DNA from 3 places in the Pseudoalteromonas sp. c7(2019) genome. Region 1 is predicted to be linked to each of the others. Evidence: predicted binding sites of a transcription regulator. Region 1 holds the regulator's gene; each other region holds the start of a gene.

The links. The regulator MetJ, encoded in region 1, represses methionine synthesis genes. The targets are predictions, from matches to a motif close to TAGACGTCTAGACGTCTA.
Region 2: a site for MetJ is predicted at 1,633-1,650, ahead of GQR38_RS04280 (methylenetetrahydrofolate reductase). Genes of this name have one in related genera too.
Region 3: a site for MetJ is predicted at 2,848-2,865, ahead of metA (homoserine O-succinyltransferase). Genes of this name have one in related genera too.

What each region holds. Positions count from the first base shown of each region.
Region 1 covers NZ_WTKS01000008.1:71,798-77,448, reverse strand. The annotation lists gene metL (bifunctional aspartate kinase/homoserine dehydrogenase II) at 1-1,250, opposite strand, end outside; gene metB (cystathionine gamma-synthase) at 1,256-2,503, opposite strand; gene metJ (met regulon transcriptional regulator MetJ) at 2,793-3,113, shown strand; gene GQR38_RS10625 (malic enzyme-like NAD(P)-binding protein) at 3,196-4,437, opposite strand; gene rpmE (50S ribosomal protein L31) at 5,126-5,341, opposite strand; gene priA (primosomal protein N') at 5,572-5,651, shown strand, end outside.
Region 2 covers NZ_WTKS01000003.1:138,196-143,846, forward strand. The annotation lists gene GQR38_RS04275 (pitrilysin family protein) at 1-1,443, opposite strand, end outside; gene GQR38_RS04280 (methylenetetrahydrofolate reductase) at 1,694-2,650, shown strand; gene GQR38_RS04285 (hypothetical protein) at 2,767-2,964, opposite strand; gene GQR38_RS04290 (sensor domain-containing diguanylate cyclase) at 2,981-3,961, opposite strand; gene GQR38_RS04295 (DEAD/DEAH box helicase) at 4,020-5,267, opposite strand; gene GQR38_RS04300 (DUF3581 domain-containing protein) at 5,455-5,651, opposite strand, start outside.
Region 3 covers NZ_WTKS01000002.1:44,311-49,961, forward strand. The annotation lists gene GQR38_RS02080 (histone deacetylase) at 1-455, opposite strand, end outside; gene GQR38_RS02085 (PilZ domain-containing protein) at 509-877, opposite strand; gene ettA (energy-dependent translational throttle protein EttA) at 1,034-2,707, opposite strand; gene metA (homoserine O-succinyltransferase) at 2,930-3,877, shown strand; gene GQR38_RS02100 (homocysteine S-methyltransferase family protein) at 3,867-4,940, shown strand; gene metH (methionine synthase) at 4,950-5,651, shown strand, end outside.

The DNA.
Region 1 (5,651 bases):
AAGTCACTTTGTATATCACTATCTATAAATTGATCGGTAAGCAATAAAGCATAGCCAGTATCTTGATGGGCAAAACGAGGTTTTATGCTGTGGAGTTTTAATAAATCTAATGCTTGTAAGCTTAATGTATTAACGTCTTGCTCAGGCGCTACAATTGCACAACCGTTTAAATTTGACTCGCTAATATTTGCCCTACCCGCAAAATAATTAATAACCAGATAAGTTTGTGCTGCAGGTACTACTAAATACACTTCACCATTATGGTTAAAGTGATGAAGGCTATGCTGAATAAGCTGACTAACACTTGCAACCTCACCTTCACTTAATCCTTCAACCATTAATAGGTCAACATTTTGCAACGTGGTTATAAAGCGCTTTTTCTTCGCTGAACCTTCTTTGACTATATCTGTTGGACTTGCTTGTACGTCAAAACTACTGCGAACAGCTAGCTTAATATCTGTGTTTTTAAGTGGCGATAGTGTTTTTGCATGTAATACAGGGTTACCCAAACGAGCTAATAAATTAGCTTGCCCACGGCAAATTTTGCCGTATTTAATCGCTTTTTTTACCTTTCGAGGATCAGTGCTATACACTCCCTGTGTATCAGTCCAAATACATACTTGCTTAGCATTGCAATAATTTGCAAGTAGTGTTGCACTGTAGTCACTGCCATTTCGGCCAAGCGTTACAGTATCGCCTTTGATATCTGCTGCAATAAACCCAGTAACAACATTTATCTTATTAGGCAAAATTAACTGCCCACATTGCTGCGCATTTTGCGCATGCATTAATTCGCCATCATTTAAGGTAAAAAGAGTACGTGCATCTTGAGCGCATGCCTCAATATTTAGCTGCTGTAAATAAGTAGCGAGTAAACGTGCTGACCACAGTTCGCCATGTGCAAGTAATGCAGCCTCTTTTAGCTGCTCAGCTTGAGTAAGTTCTGCAATATAGCTAAGTTCGATACTTAGTGTTTTAAGTGCGCTGCGCTTTAAATCAGCTTGTAATAACTGCTCTATTAAATCACTTTGATGGTTATTTAACTGCAGTAAAATATCAGCTACTGCTTGAGTATCTTGTTTTTGATAGCTTTGCCAAAGTAATACTAGCGTATCGGTTGTCTTACCCGCAGCCGATACCACCACACAGTCGCCCGTCTGAGTATGCCCAATAATTATTTTAGCTACGCTTTGATAGCGCTCACTAGAGCTTAAACTCGAGCCACCAAATTTATGTACACAATTGACCATATTAATCACCAAAGCGCCGGACGGGCTGCACTTAATTTAACGTTACCACCAGGAGTGCCTGCTCCTTTGCCTACACGGCCAACATTTTTATTTTGCCCTGGTTTTACAAGTTCAAACACTCGTTCAAAATCAGCGACTAAATCGTGTATATCTTCAATACCTACCGAAATACGAATAAGCGTATCGCCCACACCCGCCTCTAAACGTGCTGTTGCCTCCATACCTGCGTGCGTCATAGTTGCAGGGTGACAAATTAAGCTCTCTACGCCACCTAGTGACTCAGCTAAACTAAACGTTTTAAGGCTAGTTAAAAATGCTGCAGCGTCATTTATATCGCCTTTAATATCAAAACTAACCATGCCACCAAAACCAAGTTGCTGTGCTTTAGCCAGCTCATGTTGAGGATGTGACTCAAGACCTGGGTAGTAAACTTGGCTTACATATTCAGAGCTTTCAAGGTACTTAGCTATTGCCAGTGCATTTTCTTGATGCTGCCTTAGGCGCACATTTAAAGTACGTAAACCACGAAGCGTTAAATAGCTATCAAAAGGCGCACCCGTAATACCAATGTTATTAGCCCACCAAGCAAGCTCATCGCCTAACTTTTGTGTTGCTGCAATAACAGCGCCGCCTACTACATCTGAGTGTCCGTTAATGTATTTAGTGGTTGAATGCACCACAATATCTACACCAAACTTAATAGGGTTTTGTAAGGCAGGCGACAAAAACGTGTTATCTGCAGCCACCAATGCACCGCATTGCTTAGCCACATCGGTAACCGCTTTAATATCTGTTAAACGAAGTACTGGGTTACTTGGGGTTTCTATCCAAATAAGCTTTGGTTTAATTACTAAAATTTGTTGAAGGCTTTCTTCTTTTGTTAAATCTAATATTTCGAGCTTTAGTAGTCCGCGTTTTTGTAAAGATGTAAATAAACGATAGCTGCCACCATAACAATCATGTGGAATTACTAACGTATCGTCACTATTAAGTAGCTGAGTAGCTAAATGCACGGCAGCCATGCCTGTAGCTGTAATTATGCCACGAGCGCCACCTTCAAGCTTAGCAAGCGTCTCAGCTAAAATATCACGATTAGGATTACCGCTACGACCATAATCATACTCACGCTTAGTATCAAAGTCGGCAAACGAATAAGTAGTCGATAAATAAATTGGCGGTACCACCGCACCATGATGTTTATCAGCATCAACGCCGTTACGTACAGCAATGGTCGCTTTGTTTTTTTCGCTCATATTCGTCACCTGATTAATTTGGATGTTTAGACGTCTAAAAGAGTAAGTTATCCGTTTTGATAAGTCAAAGTATTTTAAAGCTCTAGATGGCTAAAAGTAGAAGGGGCCTCTGCGAATAACACATTTTAGCTCACAAAAGTGTGCTTATCTTTACACCTACAATAGGCTTATTAAGATAGATCGGTATCTATTATTTGACTATCTTTTTTAAATCGATAGAATTTCACGCATATTTACACGCTTTTTATACCGTGTGAGAAATTAATAATCTGAGGCAACGATACATCTTATGGCTAAATGGAATGGTGAGTATATTCACCCATACGCAGAACACGGTAAAAAATCAGAGCAAGTTAAAAAGATCACCGTTTCGATCCCGCTAAATGTATTAAAGGTATTAACTGACGAACGTACACGTCGTCAAATCAATAACCTTCGCCATGCTACAAATAGTGAATTGCTATGTGAGGCATTTTTGCATGCTTTTACTGGCCAACCTTTACCAAATGACGATGACTTACGTAAAGATAACGCCGAAAAAGTGCCAGAAGAAGTTAAAAAAATAATGCAAGAAATGGGTCTAGAAGTACCCGTTTTAAACGAAGAATAAATATTACAAAGACAAAAAAACCTCAGTAATTACTGAGGTTTTTTTATGTCTAAATTTTATTGCATAGCTCTACTGTATAGATTTACTGCATATAGTTTTCAGGTAGCTCAATTTGTGCAACACCTGACTCAATAGCAGCAAGTGCAACAGCTCTTGCTATACGCGGCAGTAAACGTGGATCCATTGGTTTTGGAATAATATACTGCGCACCAAATTCTAGTTTATCTACACCAGCGGCTTTTAAAACTTCTGCAGGTACTGGCTCTTTGGCAATACTTCGAATAGCATCTACTGCAGCAATTTTCATTTCATCGTTAATAGCGCTTGCACGTACATCAAGTGCACCACGGAAAATAAACGGGAAACATAAAACATTATTAACTTGGTTAGGGTAATCAGAGCGTCCTGTTGCCATGATTAAATCGTTGCGTGCGCCGTGCGCAAGTGCAGGATCAATCTCAGGATCTGGATTTGAACATGCAAACACAACTGGTTTTGCAGCCATTAGCTTTAAATCTTCAGCCGCTAATAAGTTAGGGCCAGAAACACCCACAAATACATCCGCATCTGCAATTACATCTTGCAATGTACGCTTATCGGTATTGTTAGCAAAAAGCTGTTTATATTCATTTAAGTCATCGCGGCGGGTATGAATAACACCTTTGCGGTCAAGCATATAAATGTGTTCACGCAGTGCACCACACTTAATTAACAGCTCCATACACGCAACAGCGGCAGCGCCTGCACCTAAACATACAATAATTGCATCTTCAATTGACTTACCTTGTACTTCTAGCGCATTTAACATACCAGCAGCCGTTACAATGGCAGTACCGTGTTGATCATCATGAAAAACAGGAATACTACAACGCTCTATTAATGCTTTTTCTATTTCAAAACACTCTGGTGCTTTAATATCTTCAAGGTTAATACCACCGAATGTGTCGGCAATATTGGCAACCGTATTAATAAAGTCTTCTGTTGTTTTGTGCTTAACTTCAATATCGATAGAATCAAGCCCTGCAAAACGTTTAAACAATAACGCTTTACCTTCCATTACGGGCTTAGACGCTAAAGGACCTAAATTACCAAGGCCTAGAATTGCAGTACCATTAGTAATAACCGCAACCATGTTACCTTTACCAGTATATTTATAAGCATTTGCAGGATCTGCAGCTATTTCACGTACAGGTTCGGCAACACCTGGGCTATACGCAAGTGCAAGATCATGAGCCGTTTCAGCTGGTTTTGTAAGCTCAATGCTAATTTTACCTGGTACGGGATGTGAGTGGTAATGTAGTGCTTGTTCACGAAAGTCAGACATAACGCGATTGTATCCTGCAATTTAAGTTAAAGTGAGAGATGGAGTCTTGGGGTACGATACCCTTATTATTTTTAAATTCCAAGCAATATCAGGTCTATCCTGTTATATGCTATATCCTATAATTTTAAGAGGTTTTTCAGTAACTTTGCAGGATTATATCAACATTTAATAAATAAAAATTCACCTAAAAAGTAAGTTTTAAGGTGCTTTTATGCCTATCAAAATCTTATAAAATGTATACTTAAAGTATCAGCATAAACTTAGAATAACAGCCTACTACCCTACTTTAAAAACAGATAAGCCCACGTTAGCTACTTTTATCAACCTAGTTAAAAATTGTACTATTTAAAATATAGAGAATATCTATCGATTTGTCTGTAAAGGATTATGCATACTCAGAATAAGAATAGGAAATAGTTATGCAAAAGGAGGGGATCGTTAAAATCAACGAAATAATACCAATCTGCTTATATATGGGGTCTATTTAACGTTAAGAAAATTACGCTAGAACTAGGCTAAAATTTTTGTATCTAGTTGTTCTAAATAAAAATTTTTTAACGACGTTATAGTGCAATTTAATTCGTTAAATTGCTCAAAGATTTATGCAGGTTGGTATAAGATAATAAATAACAAATTTTAGGCACAAAAAAAGCACCCTAAGGTGCTTTTTTTAACTAAACAGCAATAATTACTTCTTGCTGGCAAGTGCACCGAAGCGCTTGTTGAAGCGATCAACACGTCCGCCAGTGTCTAAAACTTTTTGCTTACCAGTGTAAAACGGGTGACACGCAGAACATACGTCTAAGTGAATGTCTTTACAAAGAGTTGAGCTAGTTTCGAATTTATTTCCACATGAACATGTTGCAGAAATTACTTCGTACTTAGGGTGAATACCTTCTTTCATAGGAACCTCTAGTTAAGGCCGCATCGCTCTCCAAACCCGGAGTTTGGCACCATACGTCGTTAAAACAAATTTGTTGGTGGCGGATTTTATCCAACAACCTCCCCCCACACAAGTATTTATTTATATTTTTGCCAAAAAAGTGAACAATCTCTGTCTCAAGCGCTATTGCTAGTAGGTTTTTAGCGTTATTTTTAGTACATTACAGCATTAATTTTACGGGTTGAGTTGTTATGAGTTTTGTTGAAGTTGCTATTAAAGTCCCGCTTCCACGCACCTTTGATTATAAAATAGAAGAACAGCTCAGTGGCTT
Region 2 (5,651 bases), on a different contig from region 1:
TTGTTTAAGCTTTGCAGTAAGCGCATTTAAATCAACTTCTTGCTCGAAACCTGGGGCTTTATCAAGTGCCGACATCGTTAATGTGGTACGTGCGTTATCGGTAAAGTATTTATTAGCAACGGCTTTAATATCTGCGCTGGTAATATTATCTGCCGATTTATATAGCTGGTTTATAACTTCAGGATCGCGCTCAAAATGCATGTAGCTGGCAAGAGTTGATGCAATCGCTTGCGATGAATCCAAGCCATTAATAAAGCTGTATTTAAGGTTCGATTTTAAATCACTCAACTTTTGCTCATCAACAAGCTCAGTGCGTGCTTTTGCATAAGTGCGGTTAATGGCATCGCGCGCAGTGGCTAAATCGTCTGCGTTTTCTACTTTAACAAATACGTGTAATAAACCCGGATCTTTAGTCTCAGGGTTATAAGTAAACATTTGGCTGGCAATTTGTTTGTCGACCACTAGCTCTTGATATAAATCTGAATTATTTGAAAAATAAAGCTGTGAGATTAAATCAAGCGCCGCTCTGTCTTTTTTAGCAGGCTCCCACGCAGCGCCTTTGTACGATACAAGTAACCAATGCCCTGGTAGCGCTTCATCTTGCTGGTGCAAATATTTTGGTGCTTGTTGAACAGGCTCTGCTTTAATGTCGGCAACATAGTTACCCTTTTTCCAGCTGCCCCAATGCTTTTTAACCATTGCCATTGTTGCTTGTGGATCTACATCGCCCACAATAACAAGTGACACATACTCAGGCTTATAAAACTTAGCAAAAAATTCTTTCCCGTACGCCATTTGATCAGGCATGGCTTCTATGTCTTTAAAAAAGCCCATAGTGGTGTGTTTATAAGTGTGCTTATCAAACGCTTCTTCGCGCACAGCGCTTAATAATTTACGAATTGGGCTCGCGTTGTTTTTTAAGTACTCACCTTTTACCGTTTGCGCTTCGGTTCTAAATTGCTCTTCGGTGTAGGTTAAATTTTGAAAAATATCAGCTTCAAGCTCAAGTACTTTATCAAGATGCTGTTTTGAAAAATTTAAATGGTAGTTTGTAAAATCGTTTGTTGTATAAGCGCGGTTATCAACACCTGAATTTTTTAATATGTCTGAATACACATCTTCAGGGTATTTTTGTGAGCCTTTAAACATCATGTGTTCAAAAAAGTGAGCAAAGCCTGTTTTGCCCTCTTCAACTTCGTTACGCGATCCAACCGATACCGGAATTTGCAGCGACACTACATCAGGGTAATCGGTTTTAACAACCATGACACGTAAGCCGTTTTCTAGCTCTTCAATTAAATAATCTTGCGAAAAAACACGATCATCAGCTTTATTTACTTGTTCTTGTTGTGCTGTTGTTTGCGTGCTTTGGTTTTGTTGCATGGCGCAACCTGTTAACGCCAGCGATACCGCTAAGCTGGTTGCTAATAATTTAAATTTCATTGTTGTCCCTTTTTAAATTGAGCAAATTTGTTGTCAGATTTAACTCTTTAATTATGCCCCAAAGCCAATAAATATAAGAGCCCCAAGGGAATTTATTATGTAAACAACTGTGTCAATTATAAATAATGGGAACAAGCACTATGAATAAACATCATGTTAGTTGAAAAACTTTCACTAAATAAATCTATCTAGACGTCTAAATGGCTGCTATATTAAATCCATCAAAACAAACTTAGCTGGAATGAGGATTATGGCTTTATCACTAAAAGAGAAGATAGTGGACACCAATCAAGGTGTTTATCTTATTGGTACTACCCCGCCTAAAATTGGCACCGATAAAGCGCAATTAAAAACCATTGCAGAAAAGCTATTAGGTCGCTTACACGAAATTGAATACGACGGCGTGATAATTTACGACATTCAAGACGAAAGCAGCCGAACCAATCAAGACCGCCCATTTGCGTTTAAACAAACCGTTGATCCGCGTGAATACAGCCATTTACTTCGTAATTTATCTGCACAAGATGTGATTACTTATAAAAGTGTGGCGCAGCGTGGCGTAGGCGAATTTAAAGATTGGCTAAGTGAAACTAAAAACGACTACGATTTACAAAATGTTGTTTTAGTAGGTAGCCCATCATCGATAGGCGATATAAAGCTAAGCCTGCCAGATGCTTATAAAGCGATGGCTGAGCAATCAGATGATTTCTTTTTAGGTGGCGTTACGATTGCCGAGCGCCATTCAAGTAAACGAAATGAGCACGAACGATTAATAGAAAAAACAGCACAAGGCTGTCAGTTTTTTATATCGCAAGCTGTTTACGATGCACAAGCGACTATAGAGCTAATTACTAGCTACGCACGTACATGTAAAGCACAAGGGATTACACCTCAACGTATTATATTAACGTTTACCCCGTGCGGCGGCGAAAAAACCTTAGAGTTTATGCAATGGTTGGGTATCTCAGTGCCAGAGGCAACTAAATGGCGCATGCTTGATGCAGACAATACATTAAGCGAATCAGTCCGTATTTGCCGCGAAAACCTCGACTTAATACTTAAAAGCTGTGCGCATTTAGATGTACCGCTGGGCTTAAATATTGAAAGCTTAACAAACCGTAAAGAAGAAATTGACGCGTCAATTAATTTATACCGTTTATTAAAAGCCATTATGGAATTGAACCTTGCGGAAAAGCTAATAGCTTAAAAGCTAGGTTAGAGCTAATTAACACCTTCTTGGCAAGCCTCATGGCTTGCTTTTTTATGTCCGTTCTTTGAAAAATTAATTAATAAATACAAGTAAAGATTTGCAGCTTAAGCTATTTATTGAAGGTGTTTTTGGTTATTACTCTCAAGCCTTTTTAAGGCAAACCCCATAAAGGAGCACATAACACCAAAAATTATTCCCTCATTAGATATAAATCTAATGCTAGGGAACGTTTCAAATAAGCTTATTATTGCTAAGGAAAAAATAAAACCTATCGCAGAAAAAACCAGCCAAGTTTGTGTGGCATGAGTCATGACGAACCTCCTTTTATTATTGTGCCTTTTTAGCGAGCTTATACGCTTGTTTATTTTTATACATTGCGTGGTCTGCATCATTTAATAGCGCTTCAAAGGGCTGCTTTTGTTTATTAGTAAAACTATAACCAATACTAAGCGATAAATCGCAAACGTCTTCTTTGAGTAAGGCTTTTGAATACTCAGTCGAAATTTTATCCATGATGTAGTTAATCTTGCTTTTATCGCTTACTTGCATTACTGCAACAAACTCATCGCCACCTAAACGCCCTACTATATCAGCATCTCTTAAATGCGTTTTTAGCGTATCTGCCAATATAATTAAGGCTTTGTCGCCCACTTCATGTCCGCAGGTGTCGTTTAATTTTTTAAAGTCGTTTATATCGATAAACAAACAACATACGTCAAAGCCTAAACGTAGCGCTAAGTTAAGTTTTTGCTGGGCTAATAAGTTAAGTGCTCGGCGATTATAAATATTCGTTAATGAGTCTAACATGGCTATTTCGCGCATTTGCTCATAGCTATACACAAGCGCTAGGTCGTCTTCAATCAAATCACGTAGTTGTTCTATGAGTTCAAAATATTCATCGGTATAGCTTGTTATTTTAGTGTCTTTTAAACATAACGTGCCAAACACTTCGCCTTCAGGCCAATGAATGGGTAAACCTAGGTAGGATTCAACACCGTCTTCAACGACTTCTGACAGGGTATTCCATGTATCGTTATTACTTGCATCATTAACATATAATGTATTGTTAGTTTCAGCTACGTGGCGACAAAACAGAGGAGTTTGAGGAGGGAGTATAGGGTTGGTCTCAAAGTTAGAGCCACCCTCGTTACTTCTAATAACAACGCGATAGCCTTTGCTTGTTGCCTGAACTATATAACCAGACGGGGCTGAAAAAAGCCCCGTTATAAGATCAATTGTTTTTTGCCATTTATGCAAAGATATTTGGCCATCAATACCAGAAAATGCCCATTGATCAATTTCAAACATTGCTTTACCTCGGCTGCTTAGTAGCTCCAGTATAGGCAAAAAAGCAAAGTAAAAGCTATTATTTGCGACGTCTACTTGGCTCTCTTTTACCGGTGATGCGTTTTTTATCGCGATCTTTTCGCGACTTGTTAGTATTTTTACGATTATCTTTTGGCTTTTTATTAGGATCTGGCTCGTAACCTTCTAACCACTGCGGCGTTAAACGCGTATCGAGTAGTACTTCAATTTCTTCTAGCAGCCATTGCTCATCAAGACTTACCAGCGACATAGCAAGTCCTTGTTCGCCAGCACGACCTGTACGGCCAATACGGTGCACGTAATCCTCGGCAATGTACGGTAGTTCAAAGTTAATTACGTATCTAAGTGTAGAAATATCTAAACCACGCGCAGCTACATCGGTTGCAACAAGTACGCGTGTAATACCTTCTTTAAAGTTTTGCAATGCACGGTCGCGTGCGCCTTGCGATTTGTCGCCATGGATTGATTCGGTTTTTAAACCGTCTTTACACATTTCTTTAGCAAGCTGATCAGCCATTTGTTTTGTGCGAGTAAAAATAAGCACTTGGCGCCAGTTTTTCATACCAATCATGTGCGATACAAGTTCGCGCTTACGATCCTCATCTACAGCGTAAATAACTTGCTCTACTTCAACGGCTGCTGAGTTACGTTTATCAACTTCAATTAGCTCTGGGTTTTTAAGTAACTTTTTACTGAGTTCAAACACGCTGTCATCAAACGTAGCTGAAAATAGTAAAGTTTGGCGATCGCCCGGTATATGTCGCAATATACGTCTAATTTCATCAATAAACCCCATATCAAGCATGCGGTCAGCTTCGTCAAACACTAAGGAGTCTACGCTTGAAAGTACCACACTGCCTTTAACTATATGATCAAGCAAACGCCCAGGTGTTGCCACTATAACTTGCGCTGTTTTAAGTGCTTTTATTTGAGGGCCAATACTTGCGCCACCATAGGCTAAAGCGCCATTGATATTAGTGCCTTGTGCGTACTTTTCAAAGCTTGCAAATACTTGCTGAGCAAGCTCACGGGTTGGCGTTAAAATTACAACGCGGGCAAGGCCTTGCTCATCTTTTTTAGGGGTATTTAAAAGCTTATGTAACAAAGGTAAAACAAAGGCGGCGGTTTTACCAGTACCTGTTTGCGCGCTGCCCATTACATCACTTCCGGCTAAAATAGGCGGAATAGTTTTAATCTGAATTGCGGTAGGTTGAGTGTAATTATTTTGCTCAATCGCTGTTAATAATAACGGGTCGAGATTAAGTGATGAGAACGTAGTGGCAGACATAGGCTTAGCTTTAAAATAACAAAGAGCGCTATTGTACGCATATTACTGTACTGCGTAAATTAACCAGTCCAGAAAAGTATTTAATCGTAGTTACTCACTTTCGCTTTAGCGCTAAAACAATAAAAAACCAATAAAAAAGGCGCTAAATAACAGTTGTATTTAGCGCCTTTTATAATTTTCTGTAGCTTTAAGCTGGCTTTAGTGTCGCTTTACGTTCGTTGTAAAACGCGATTAAATCATCAACTGTTGCTTGGCAGTATTCGCGAATACCCGAAACCACCATGTGCTTTTCACCACTACCCACTTTAACGCCGTTTTCCAACAGGTTAAAACGTAGTGTGATTTTTCCGCGCTTACCGGCATACTCAAAACTAGGCTCTGCAA
Region 3 (5,651 bases), on a different contig from region 1:
ACTTCACCCGATTCAATTAAAGTTTGCGTGGTAAAGGCTAAATCATTAACCATGCAGTAGCCTGAGCCAAAATCGGTATGCGCATGGTGTGTACCACCGGCTAAGTGGCACGCTATACCATGTTTAAGTGCTAAACGAGCTGTTTGCAAAGTACCTTGAGGAGCTGTAAAGGTACGTGCCATAAGCTCTTTTGACCAAGGTAGGCCAATGCGACGCATTGCTTTTTCATCTAAGCGGTTATTCCACAAATCATGTATGTAATTTTCGCAGTGTATTAGCTCAAGTGGCTCTGGCGTGCCTAATATTGGCTCAACCAGGTTATCGCCAATCAAACCAAGCTTTGCTACATGCTGATATAAATGTGCAAACTTACTCATTGCAAAACGATGCTTTGGATCGAAATTAAACGAGTAGTTAGGGTGATACACCAAAGGTAAATGTGGATTTAAAGTCATGTTTGCACAAGTTAAAAAGTTTGCACTATGGTAATCAACTAATCCAAATGAGTCTATTCTTGCGTGTCGTGAATCAACATAGCGAGTTCGCGATGTAATAGTTCGTCATCAGCTAAGTTTAGCTCTATTAAACGCTTTAAATAAGTAATGCTGTCTATATCAATATGGTGGCATTTTAAACCAATATGATCTGCTTCTATATGGCACACCACAACCTCCATTTTTATTTCTATTTCGCTTTGAGGCAGCGAAAAACGCAGAACAGCTTGGCTATTTTGGTTGCCAATAAAAGCATCACATTTAGTGATTAATGCGCCATGCAAAGATACATCAAGTAATTTACATGGGTATTGGTGATCATTAAAAATTACTTGTGCATCGGTTGAAAATAAAACACGAGAAAACTGACGACGATTTTGCATAACCTAATTTAGCCTTACTGTTTTTATAATAAATTAAGCATAGCGGGTAATTCTCTACATGCTAGCAGGATATGCTCCTGTAATGCTGGTGGCATAAAAAAGCCCCGCATAAATGCAGGGCTTAGTATTACTGTAATAAATTAGCTACAGTAAATATTAACCAATTTTTTTGTACTTAATACGTTTAGGTTCAGTTGCTGCTGCACCTAGTGTCTTTTTAAGCCACTCTTCGTATTCAGTATAGTTACCATCAAAGAAGTTAATTTGACCTTCGTCGCGGTAATCTAAAATGTGCGTAGCAATACGGTCAAGGAACCAACGGTCATGCGAGATACACATTACACAACCAGGGAACTCTAAAATAGCGTTCTCTAGTGCACGTAGTGTTTCAACGTCCAAGTCATTGGTTGGCTCATCGAGTAGTAACACATTGCCGCCAGCTTTTAATAACTTAGCAAGGTGTAAACGGTTACGCTCACCACCTGATAGGTCTTTAACAAACTTTTGCTGATCGTTACCTTTAAAGTTAAAGCGACTTACATACGCACGGCTTTGGAACTCAAAGTTACCAATTTTTAGTACGTCTTGGCCGTCTGATATTTCTTGGAAAACAGTTTTGCTTTCGTCCATACCGTCGCGGAACTGATCAACAGTAGCAAGGTGTACGCTTTCGCCAACGGTAATGCTACCGCTGTCTTGCTTTTGCTCACCACTGATCATTTTAAACAGCGTTGATTTACCCGCGCCATTAGCACCAATAATGCCCACAATGGCACCTTTTGGCATGCTAAAGCTTAAATCGTCAATTAAAACGCGATCGCCAAAACTCTTACGAAGGTTAGTTACTTCAAGCACTTGGTCGCCTAAACGTGGGCCAGGTGGAATAAACATCTCGTTAGTTTCGTTACGTTTTTGGTAATCAGACTGCTGCATTTCAGTAAACTGAGCCATACGTGCTTTTGACTTAGCTTGACGACCTTTAGGGTTTGAACGAACCCATTCAAGTTCTTGCGCAATTGATTTTTGACGTGCTTTTTCAGATTTTTGTTCTTGCTGTAAGCGCGCATCTTTTTGTTCAAGCCAAGAAGAGTAGTTACCTTCCCATGGAATACCTTCACCACGGTCAAGCTCCAATATCCAACCCGCTACATTATCAAGGAAGTAACGGTCATGCGTTACCGCCACAACAGTGCCTTCGTAATCGTGTAAGAAGCGCTCTAACCATGCAACCGACTCAGCATCCAAGTGGTTAGTTGGTTCATCGAGAATAAGCATGTCTGGTTTTTCAAGCAATAATCGACATATAGCAACACGACGACGCTCACCACCTGAAAGGTGCTCAATTTTAGCATCCCATTCTGGTAGGCGAAGTGCATCAGCAGCACGCTCTAAAACGTTATCAATGTTGTGACCATCGTGCGCCTGAATAACAGCTTCAAGCTCGCCTTGCTCTTTTGCAAGTGCGTCAAAGTCAGCGTCTTCCATGGCGTATTCGTTATACACTTCGTCAAGGCGTTTAAGTGCGTGTTTAACTTCGCCAACAGCTTCTTCAACAATTTCACGAACTGTTTTGCTTTCGTCTAAAACAGGCTCTTGCGGTAAATAACCAATTTTTGTACCAGGCTGAGGATGTGCATCACCTTCAAAATCTTGGTCAACACCGGCCATAATACGTAGTAACGTAGATTTACCAGAACCGTTTAAACCAAGCACACCAATTTTAGCGCCAGGAAAAAAGTGTAACGAAATATCTTTTAAGATAGTGCGCTTAGGTGGCACAACCTTAGACACTCGACTCATCGAGAATATAAATTTATCAGGTAAAACCATGGAGGAAAGCCTTCAAATAATAATAAAAATTTCAATATTGTATTGTAGTGGCTGACAGGTGAAACAGTCAACGAATGGCGGGTTTTAAAGCACTAAAGCATGCTTGTAAGTAAAGTATAAAATCATGAATAAATTTCATTTAGACATCTATACATCTAGAGGTTGATATTTTTTACTTTCAGTTCATAATTAAGCTTCGGTTTTTATGAGCAGGAGTAAAGTATGCCAATTACAGTAAAAGACGAGTTGCCGGCAATTGCACGTTTACGTCAAGAAAACGTATTTGTAATGCCAAAAACACGTGCAAAAACGCAAGAGATACGCCCAATGCGTTTGGCTATTTTAAACTTAATGCCTAATAAAGTAGAAACCGAAGTTCAGTTTATTCGTTTGCTTGCCAACTCGCCTTTGCAAGTAAACGTAGAACTACTGCGTCTCGACACTCACCGCAGTAGCAGTAATTCAGAAGAGCACCTTGATACCTTTTATCGTTATTTTTCTGAGGTTAAAGACAACAATTACGATGCGTTAATTGTAACCGGTGCGCCACTTGCGCATTTAGAATACGACGATGTAGCGTACTGGGATGAGCTAAAAGTCATTATTGATTGGGCTGAGCAACACGTTACCTCTACGTTATTTTCGTGTTGGGCAGCACATGCAGCGTTATATCACCGTTACAATTTAAAGCGCGATTTAAAAGACGACAAACTGTGTGGCGTATTTACCCACCAATGTTACTTTGATCACGGCGCACTGACTCGCGGATTCGACGACACCTTTTTAGTACCGCACTCACGCTACGGCCACATTGATATAAATAAAATAAACGCCTGTGGCGAGTTAGTAGTACTGGCAGGTTCTGAGCGAGTAGGGGCTTACTTACTTAAAAATAAATCAGGTAGCCAAGTGTTTATAACCGGCCACCCAGAGTACGACGCCGACTCGCTAAAAGCAGAATACGAGCGCGATTGTAAAAAGAGCCCTAATGCACCAAAACCCGAAAATTATTTTCCGGATGACGATGCAACCAAACAACCTTCAAAAACGTGGCAAAGCCATGCTTTTTTACTTTTTTCGAACTGGTTAAATTACTACGTGTACCAAACCACACCGTATGATATTAATTTAGTTAGCCAAGACGTGAGGACTAACAACTATGCCGAATAACGCTCCTACAAATAATAAGCAAGCCGAAATAAGCGCCGCATTAAAAGAACGCATTTTAATTTTAGATGGCGCTATGGGCACCATGATCCAAGATCATAAGCTAGAAGAAGAAGACTATCGCGGAGAGCGTTTTAAAGACTGGCATGTATTAATTAAAGGCAATAACGATTTATTAAGCCTAACCAAGCCCGATTTAATCACTGATATTCATCGTGGTTTTTTATCAGCGGGCGCCGATATTATCGAAACCAACACGTTTAACTCGACCAATATTTCGATGGAAGATTACGACATGGCAAGCTTAAGCCGTGAAATAAACCTAGAGTCGGCTAAATTAGCACGCGCAATTTGCGATGAATTTACGGCTAAAACGCCAGAAAAACCACGCTATGTAGCCGGTGTTTTAGGGCCGACATCTAAAACGTGTTCAATTTCGCCAGACGTAAATGATCCGGGTTACCGAAATGTCACCTTTGATAAGCTGGTTACTGCGTATATTGAATCAACACTTGCATTAATGGAAGGCGGCGCCGATTTAATATTAATCGAAACTATATTCGACACCCTTAACGCAAAAGCGGCCTCGTTTGGCGTAGAAGAAGCCTTTGAGCAAGCAGGGCGCACATTACCAGTTATGATCTCAGGTACTATTACCGACGCATCTGGTCGTACGCTTTCGGGGCAAACAACCGAAGCATTTTATAATTCTATTCGCCATATTAAGCCTATTTCTATTGGTCTAAACTGTGCGCTTGGTCCTGATTTACTGCGCCAGTATGTAGAAGAGTTATCGCGCGTGTGCGAAACCTTTACATCGGTACATCCTAATGCGGGCTTACCAAATGAGTTTGGTGAATACGACTTAGAAGCGGGCGATATGGCAACCGAAATTATCGATTGGGGTAAATCGGGCTTTATTAATATAGTAGGCGGATGCTGTGGCACCACGCCTGCGCATATTCGCGCTTTTGCAAAAGGTTTAGCGGGCGTTAAACCACGCCAACTACCAGAGCTTGAAGTACGCATGCGTTTATCAGGCCTTGAAGCCTGTAACTTAAATTAAGGAGCCAGCATGACCCAACAAATAGCAGTATTTACTAATGTCGGCGAACGTACCAATGTAACGGGTTCTGCCATGTTTAAACGTTTAATCATGGAAGAAGACTTTGAAGCCGCGCTAACAGTGGCCCGCGAACAAGTAGAAAATGGCGCACAGGTTATTGATATAAACATGGACGAAGCCATGTTGGACTCAAAAGCCGCCATGGTTAAGTTTTTAAACTTAATAGCCTCAGAGCCTGATATTTCTCGCGTACCAATTATGGTCGACTCCTCAAAATGGGAAGTAATAGAAGCAGGCTTAAAGTGTATTCAAGGCAAGGCAATTGTTAACTCAATATCGCTAAAAGAGGGTGAAGAGCCGTTTATTCGCCAAGCTAAAATAATAAAACGCTTTGGTGCAGCCGCTGTTGTAATGGCGTTTGATACCGACGGGCAAGCCGACACGGCAGACCGTAAGTTCGCAATATGTGCGCGCAGTTATAAAATATTGGTAGAAGACATTGGCTTTGCGCCAGAAGATATTATATTCGACCCTAATATATTTGCCGTAGCCACCGGTATTGAAGAGCACGACAACTACGCCGTAGAATTTATTGAAGGCACACGCCGCATTAAACAAAACTTACCGCACTGTAAAGTGTCGGGTGGTGTATCAAATGTATCGTTTTCGTTTAGGGGTAATAACCCTGTACGTGAAGCTATTCACTCGGTG